Regions from separate parts of the Candidatus Thiodictyon syntrophicum genome, predicted to be linked through region 1. Evidence: riboswitches for the same ligand, from Rfam matches in the RefSeq annotation. Region 1 holds a riboswitch; the other holds the start of a gene.
What was found. Region 1 has a riboswitch for cobalamin ahead of THSYN_RS19245 (energy-coupling factor ABC transporter permease). Riboswitches for the same ligand answer to the same signal wherever they lie in the genome.

Region 1 (4,282 bases):
CACGGAGGGCAGCGCGAAATTTCCCGGGGTTACCCACACCGGCATCTGCAAGATCTTCGATTACACGGTCGGCTTCACCGGACTGAGTGCGGAGCAGGCGCGTGCCGCGGGGATGACCGACATCGAGACAGTGACCGTGGCCGGGCTGGATATCCCAGGCTATATGAACGGCAAGCTGCTGGTCAGTAAGATGGTCGCTGACCGCAAGACCGGCCGGGTCCTGGGCTTTCAGTGTATCGGTCCCGGGGATGTCAGCAAGCGGGTCGCGACGATGGCGATGGCGATCCGGGGTCAGTTGACCATCGCTGATCTGGCCAACGCGGACCTGCCCTATGCGCCACCCTACTCGCTGGCGCTCGATCACGTCATCGTCTGCGCCCACGTCATGGAAAACAAGCTACTCGGGCGCATGAAGGGTATCTCCGTCACCGAGGTCAAAGCGCGCGTCGACGCCGGCGCCGACTGCTTCATCCTCGACACCCGCACCCCCCGCGAGTTCGAGGAGCAGCGGCTCGGCATCGGCGAGACCCTGATCCCGCAGGGCGCCCTGCGCGCCCGTCTCAATGAACTGCCGCCGGACAAGGATCGCGAGATCATCGTCTATTGTGCGATCTCGCTGCGCGGCTATGAATGCGCGGCCATCCTGCAAGGGTATGGCTGGCGCAATGTCAAGGTGATGGAAGGCGGTGTCGCGGCCTGGCCCTATCCGCGGGAACGCTGATATGCAGGAAACGACCTGGCCCGGCCTGTTCCCGAGCCTGGCGACGGGCGACCCGGCGACCCGGGCCCTGGCCGCGGCGGCCCACACCCTGGAGTTGCCGCCGGACCAGCCGGTCTTCCACGCCGGTTCGCCCTGCCCCAACTATGTCCTGGTGCTGGCGGGGAGTATTCGCGTGCAGCTCATCGGCGAAGGCGGGCGCGAGGCACTGCTCTACCGGGTGCTGCCCGGTCACGCCTGCGTCCTGACCACCTGCTGCATCCTCTCCGGGGACGACTATCCCGCCGAGGCCTTCACCGAGTCCCCGGTGAGGGTCTTGAGTTTCGGCAAGGCGGTTTTCGACCGTGCCTTGGAGGAGGCGCCGGCCTTCCGCCGCTTCGTGTTCGCCAACCTGGGGGGGCGCATTGCCCAGGTGATCGCGCGCATGGAGGAACTCGCCTTCCGGCCGATCGACCGGCGGCTGATCGATTTCCTGTTGCTGCGGCTTGGCGAGGCACCGGGGTCGCCGCTGGCGGCGACCCATCAGGAGATCGCGGTGGAATTGGGCACCGCCCGCGAGGTGGTGTCGCGCCACTTAAAGCGCCTGGAGACCGCGGGACTGGTCAGGCTCGGGCGCTCCACCATCGAGATCCTCGACCGCCGCGGTCTGGAGCGAATCGCCTTCGATCCCCTGTGACCAAGTCACTGAGGTCTCATCCCTGTCCTGCTACATTGACGGCTGACCCCAAGACGCTTGGGAAACCGAACGACAACCCAGTTGGAGCCCTGACTCATGAACTTTGCCAAGAACGCCGGAACCATCGATCGCGCGGTGCGTGCCATCGTCGGGATTGCCCTGATCGCCCTGACCCTCACCGGACACTTGGGTGTCTGGGGCTGGATCGGCATCGTCCCCCTGGCGACCGCCCTGATCGGCTGGTGCCCGGCCTATACCCTGTTCGGCCTCAACACCTGCAAGAGCTGATCGCCCCCGGTGGTGCAATCCACTAGGAAGTCAGACAAGTCCATTAGAGAATGGCTTTTGGCGTCGTTGTCGTTGTCGGTGTCGTAATCGAAGTTATCGTGGTGCCCCGGACTCTTTCGCGTGCCAATTAGGGTATCGCCTTTACGACAACGACAACGACAACGACACCGACAACGATTGCGTTGGTGTTTGATTTGTTGCTTACACTGTCGCAGCGGCCTTATCCGGAGACCGAAACCATGTGCTTCGACGCACTGACCATTACCGGCATCATCGCCGGCATCCTGAGCGGCGGCTTTCTGATCGCGCTGGTCGCGGGCAACGATACCGGCAGTTAGGCATTGCCACGTGGCGCTGCGGCGTAGCGCCGCACGACGCTCCAGGATCTGAACCTGCCGCCGACGCCCAGGCCCGACAGCGGACTCTCGACCGCCCGCGTTCCCCCGCTTGCGCGCAGGAGCCTATCGGGCTCAATTTAACGCCATCGGTAAGACCGGAAGCCGATTTGACCACCCGGCGAAAAGGTCCTACAGTGGCCGGCGAACGACACCGGTTCCCCCGCGGCCAGGCCCCGGGGGATGAAAAGGGAACATGGTTCAAAGCCATGGCTGCCCCCGCAACTGTACGCAGCGAGTCGCACCCGAGATCACCACTGGCCGCCTGCCGGGGCCGGGAAGGTGGGTGTCGATGCCGACCTGCAAGCCAGGAGACCTGCCGGTGTCGCGTGTCGATCAGTCAATCCGGGCGGGGTGTTCCGGTGGCGAGACGCAAGTGCTCCGCTTGCCTGGAACTGCCGGGGCCGGCCCTCGGCCGACCTGCCCGTCCCGTGGTCTCTCCCCAGAATGATCCGCCCCTCGTCGTGGGGAGATCGTTGTAATGCATATCATGGAGGGGTTCCTACCCCCGCTTCACGCCGCCGCCTGGGGCCTTGCGTCCCTGCCGTTTCTGGTCATGGGCGCGCGTAGCGTCGTCCGGGTGACCCGGGAACACCCGCGGGCCAAGCTGCTGCTCGCGAGCGCCGGGGCCTTCGCCTTCGTCCTGTCCGCGCTCAAGATCCCGTCGGTGACCGGGAGCTGTTCCCACCCCACCGGCACCGGGCTCGGGGCCATCCTCTTCGGCCCCGCGGTGATGGCGGTGCTGGGCGCCATCGTGCTGCTGTTCCAGGCCCTGCTGCTGGCCCATGGCGGCCTGACCACCCTGGGCGCCAACATCTTCTCCATGGCCATCGTCGGCCCCTGGGTCGCCTATGGGGTGTACCGGCTCGCCCGCACCCTGGGCGGACCGCTGAGTCTGGCGGTTTTCCTGGCCGCCGGCCTGGCCGATCTCGCGACCTATCTGGTCACGGCCACCCAACTCGCGCTGGCCTTCCCTGATCCGGTCAGCGGCTTCCTGGGCGCGCTTACCAAGTTCGGGGGCATCTTCGCCCTGACCCAGGTCCCGCTGGCCGTCATCGAAGGGCTGCTCACGGTGCTGGTGGTCAACCTGCTGATCCAGTACAGCCGTGACGACCTCGACGAACTGGCCTTTGCCCCGGGGGTGGTGCGATGAGACGCATCAACCTGTGGTTAGTGGCGGCGGTCCTGGTGCTCGCCGTCCTGCCCCTGATCCTGCCGCTGCCCCGGGGGCTCGCCGAGCCCTTCGCCGGGGCCGATGCCCAGGCGCAGGCGGCGATCACCGCGGCGAATCCGGACTACCAGCCCTGGTTCAGTCCCCTGTGGGAGCCGCCGAGCGGTGAGATCGAAAGTCTGTTATTCGCCCTGCAGGCGGCCCTGGGGGCGGGTCTGCTCGGCTATTACCTCGGCCTGCGGCGGGGTGAGTCGCAGCGACGCAAACCGGACTCAGACCGGGCCCGGCGCGACGCGCAGTCCGTCGCTGCGCGCGATTGACCGGCACGCCTGGACCAAGACCGACAAGCCCGCCGCAAGACCCTGACCCAGCGTGCCAATGCGCTCAAGGGTCACGTCACCGTCAAGCCGCTCAAGGTGCTGGACAGCCACGAAAAGCTCTGCGCCCTGGAGCGGGCCGTGGCGGAGCTGGTTCGCCGGCATGCCCCCCGAGGTCGGTCCGGTCGAGCGGGTGCATTGTCTGGTGTCGCTGTTCTCGGGCGAGTCCCCGGTCGTCGTCGAACACCCGCTGACCGGATTCGACAGGACCCAATCGCACTGAAGGGCTACCTGCACTTGCGCAGGTGGCCTTGATTGGAAATCCAACCAATCAGCCAACTGCAAGGTCTGTGGTCCGCACAGCGGACCCTAGGGTCCCGCGACCGTAGGGTCCGCTGTGCGGACCAGCGACTGCGCGAGCGCGACCGGCCGGGCTGTCCGAGTTGGATCGGGGCGCCCGGATCGACGCCCTTCGGCGTGTCGCTGGAGCAGGTCCTGCCCGAGTGGCTGGCGCGCGAGCCCGACAACCCTTACGTGGCGGCCTTGGCGCCTTTGGCGATCGAGGACGACGCGACGCTCCAGGCGCAAGCCCCCGCGCTGTGGCGCACGGTCGAGGGCGCGCCGCCGCCGCAAGCGCAACACGACCTGCCAGCGCAAGTCCTGGAATTTTGGTTTTTCTAGCGATTTCTAGGGCTTGGAGGATGGGGTTAGGTCTTG
Region 2 (4,282 bases), on a different replicon from region 1:
GCCCCTGCACCAACACCCAGGGGACCTCCGTGACCTCGGCCAGCATCGCCTTGGACTCCGCCGCCGAGACGAAGCCCACCGGCATTCCGATGATCAGGGCCGGGCGCACCCCCTCCTCCGCGATCAGGCGCAGGACCTCCAGCAGGGCGGTCGGTGCGTTGCCGATGCCGATGATAGCGCCGTCCAGGAGCCCCATGGCCTGGGCCTTGCGCATCGCCTGCACGGCGCGGGTGGTGCCTTGAGCCTGGGCCTGCGCGATCACGTCCGGGTCGGCGATGAATTGATAGGGACGCAGCCCAAAGCGGGCGAGCCGGGCGGGCGAGAGACCGGCCAGGATCATCCCCACGTCGGCCACCAGGAGCCGACCGCCCCGGCGCAGCGCCGCCAGCCCGGCCGCGACCGCCCGCGGATGGAAGGCGGTCAGGCCGTTGAGGTCGAAGTCCGCGCTGGCGTGGATCATACGCCGCACGACCGCCCACTGGCCCGGGTCGTAGGGGTGGGGACCGGCCTCCGCGTCGATGATGGCGAAGGATTCGTCCTCGATGGCCCGGCCGGCGCGGGTGACTTGGGCGGTGACAGACGGGGCTGCGGGGCTGTTCATGGGTGTCCTGGCGCCTCGAGATGCGCGGTCATGGGGTCGACTGGTAGGGCCGGGGCGATCCGGGTGTGGTCGTGGCCGTGCAGGTGCAGGCCCTCGGCCGCCGTGCGGTATTTGCAGCCGTCGCACTCCAGCAGCAGGCCGGCGGGCTGGTCCAGTCCCTGGGCGCGGGCGTCGAGCAGGTCGAAGATGGCCGGGTCCTGGCCGAAGTAGTCCGCCAGGGCGAAGGCGACCCCGGGATAATGGGTGCGCAGCCGTCCGACCTGGGCACTGATCCGCTCGGTCAGTCGGCCGGCGAAGAGATAGACCGGCAGGATGGCGATCTGGGTCATGCCCAGGCGCGCCTGGCGCTGGACCGCGGTCTCCAGCCGCGGCCAGGCAATGCCGGTGAAGGCCAGATCCACCAGGTCGTGGTGGTTGGCCTCGAACAACCAGCGCGCCAGACGCGCCAGTTCCCCGTTGGCCCCGGCGTCCGAGGACCCGCGCCCCAGGAGTATGACCCCGGTGGTGCGGGGGTCGGGCCGGGCCAGCCCATCCATCAGGCCGTCGAGCCGCCCCTGGAGCAGGCCCAGGACCTCCGGCCCCATCCCGAGATGCCGTGCGACGGCAAAGTCCACCCCGGGGTGACGCGCCCGGGCCGCCGCGACCGCGGCCGGGATCTCCATCTTCACATGACCGGCGGCGTTGAGGATGAAGGGAATGACCAGCACCCGGCGCGACTCGCGGGCAGCCAGGTCCAGGCCGGCGTCCAGCAGCACCGCGTCCCACTCGATGAAGCAGGTCGCGATGCGCCAATCCGGATGGCGCGCCCGCCACAACTCGGCGAACCGCAGGGTCTCGGCATTGCCCCCCTGGAAGCGGGAGCCGTGGCCGACCAGCAACAGGGTTGTATCGTCCATCTTATTTGCGTTCATTTGCGTTCATTTGCGGACAATCGTCTGCCGGCGCCGGGCCGGCGGCCCGCCGGAAGCGGTGCCCGAAGCCCGGGTCATAGAGCTTGGACGCGGTGAGTTCGGGCCAGTGGCGGGCGCCCAGGGTGGGGCTGGCGATGATCATGGCCTGGGAGGCGATGCCCAAGTCGCGGCAACGCCGGTCGATGTCGTCCAGGCGTCCGCGCACGATCTGCTCGGCACCCGGCCAACTCGCCTTCTGCACCACCAGGATGGGCGCGTCCGGGGGCCAGCCGGCGGCGCCCAGGGCCTCTTGGACCTCCGGCAGCAGGGTGGCCGACAGATAGATGCACAGGGTGCAGCGGTGGGCGGCGAGGGACGCGAGCGACTCGCCTTCCGGCACCGGGGTGCGCCCGGCCGTGCGGGTGAGGATCACCGTCTGGGTGACCTCCGGCAGGGTCAAACTCTCCCCGGCCGCCGCCGCGGCGGCCATGGCGGAGGTGACGCCCGGCACCACCTGCCAGGGGATGCCGGCCGCGTCCAGGGGGCGGGTCATCTCGGTCAGGGCACCGTAGAGCCCCGGGTCGCCGGTCTGCAGGCGCACCACGGTCTCGCACTCACCGGCCGCGGCGGCGAGCCACGCGACGATCTGCTCCAGGGTCATGGCTTTCGAGTCCTGCAGCCGACAGCCGGGCGGGGCGAAGCGGGTCGCCGCCGCGTCCACCAGCGAGCCGGCATAGAGGATGGCCCCCGCCTGCTCCACCAGTCGGCGCCCCTTGACCGTGATCAGGTCCGGGTCCCCGGGCCCGGCGCCGACGAACCATACGCTGCCCATGGCGCGAGCCCCGCTCAGGCGCGGGCCGACAGGTAGACCCGTCGGCGGCGCGGCACTGGGGCGGCGGCGAACGCCCGCGCGAGGCGGCTGGGGCCGGGGGCGCTCGACATGATGATGAACCTCGTGACGGTAGTTGGAATCCGAGGTGATAAGCGGGGACGGGCGATGCGTGCGCCCGGCCCGCCGGGACGGCAGGCCGGCGACGCTGGTCGCGGCAGACAGGGGTTGGAGCGCAAGGCGGTCTGCCGGCGGGCCGCAATGGCCCAATCGGCAACCTGATCAGCTCGGGCCCGCACCCCGGGGCTCACACCAGTTCACGCCCTGGGCCGGTCTTCTGGCTCACCCTCATCCGGGGTTGCGCCGCCTTCCCGCGCGTGAGGCGCGCAGTGGCGTGTGGCGATCCCGTCAGGCTTACAGCAGCGGGGGCTGCGCCGGAGTACACGGCCGCGCAAGCGCGCCCGCGGTCACCGGACTTCCCGTTTCACCCCGCGGCACGGTCGCACCGCGGGGCACCCAAAGTGAGACGGTAGGATAAGCCAGGCATGGCGGCGGGGGCAAGCGAGCGACTCAACTTAGAAATCAATGGTGCTGGATGACGCCGCGACGCGGACACACCGCGGCCCGATTCCCCCTAGATCCCCGTGCATCGACCCTCCCCACGGGTTACCGTGAAAGTCCGGCGGGAACCCTGTGGGAGCGGCTTCAGCCGCGACGAGCCGCGCAGGGAACGCGGCATCGGAGTTCGCCGCGGCGCCGCATCGCGCCCGGAGGCCGCTCCCACAAGCAACTGCCATGTTCCGGGGTGTCGACCCCCCTTCATGGCCGTTAGCCAAACTGTGCCCGGAATTGCCCGGATCAGGATTCGGCTTCCAGATCCCGGATGCAGGGCACAGATGCGCAAGCGGCCGGTGGCGCATCGGCGCCGCCCGCGCAAGCTGTCAGTGCCGGCGTCAGAGCAAACAACGAAACGTGAAACTTCATGCGTATGCTACCGGACGAGTGGGGGCCCGACTGCTGACGCTTGGGACTCTTAGCGCGAGCAGCGTGCCATCCCAAAGTTGGTGGCGAGCAGAGAGTGCTTCGCGCGCCGCCGCGCGTGCGCTCAGCAGCGCATCCGACTGCTCACCCGCAATTGCGCTGAGCAATCTGGCGGCCGCTGGACCATGCGCCTCGGCATCCAGTTGAATGTGTCTGCGCAGATAGTAGACGAACCTCGGCGCTGATTCGGCCGACAAGCCCCAGTGATCCAGCAGCCCTTGAAACATCTCAGGAATGATGCTCTCGCGACCGTAGAAGAAGCTCGCCATGGTCTGCAACGTGGAACCGTTGATGGCAGTGTTCAGAGTGCTGCGTACAAAATCGCGCGCGACCGCAGGTATAGCAGGTGACTCCAACGCCTGGCTCCAATGCACGCCGCGTTGCTGTGCAGCAATGAACTGGCTGAACGGCGCGGTGTCGGCGCCAACTTCGGCCATCGCGCCCAGATAGAGGTCCAGATGGCTGGCTGCCTCGCCGTCGGGGCCGACATCGCTTTCCTCCGCGAGGATAATCTCGTTGATGAGCCTCGCGGCCTCCGCGTTCGTGGGCGGCAGCCACGGCAACGACAGCGCGGTCAGATCGCGTTGCAGGCGTTTCGCCAGCGACATGAAATCCCAGACTGCGAATACATGCACTTGCATGAATTGCCGCAGATCAGCCGGTTCGCGAATGGCCGCGAACAGCGGGTGACGTTGCAGTCCGGCGCGCAGGGCATGCAACTCGCTGTCGAGGACGGGATCCTGCAAGTTTATCATTTCAGGCTTCTTGTTTCTGACGTCGATGACGGATAGGCAATTCAATCACGCGAGACCGGATGGGCCCACTGATCATAGCCGCGCTAACGACACCGGGCAAGGGGGTTTGCGGCCGATCAGTCCAGGACCAGACTGACCACCCCATCCGCCAGCTTGGGCTCGAACC

Region 2: another riboswitch for cobalamin. It lies ahead of cobM (precorrin-4 C(11)-methyltransferase); the one in region 1 lies ahead of THSYN_RS19245 (energy-coupling factor ABC transporter permease).

What each region holds. Positions count from the first base shown of each region.
Region 1 is NZ_CP020370.1:4,575,004-4,579,285, reverse strand. It holds gene THSYN_RS19260 (FAD-dependent oxidoreductase) at 1-721, shown strand, start outside; gene THSYN_RS19255 (Crp/Fnr family transcriptional regulator) at 723-1,394, shown strand; gene THSYN_RS19250 (YgaP family membrane protein) at 1,491-1,682, shown strand; cobalamin riboswitch at 2,216-2,415, shown strand; gene THSYN_RS19245 (energy-coupling factor ABC transporter permease) at 2,559-3,230, shown strand; gene THSYN_RS19240 (energy-coupling factor ABC transporter substrate-binding protein) at 3,227-3,568, shown strand; gene THSYN_RS34135 (hypothetical protein) at 3,881-4,246, shown strand.
Region 2 is NZ_CP020372.1:217,906-222,187, forward strand. It holds gene THSYN_RS32185 (precorrin-8X methylmutase) at 1-601, opposite strand, end outside; gene THSYN_RS32190 (sirohydrochlorin chelatase) at 598-1,497, opposite strand; gene cobM (precorrin-4 C(11)-methyltransferase) at 1,499-2,323, opposite strand; cobalamin riboswitch at 2,631-2,855, opposite strand; gene THSYN_RS32200 (DUF3050 domain-containing protein) at 3,301-4,161, opposite strand; partial or broken gene THSYN_RS32205 (DUF1015 family protein) at 4,233-4,282, opposite strand, start outside.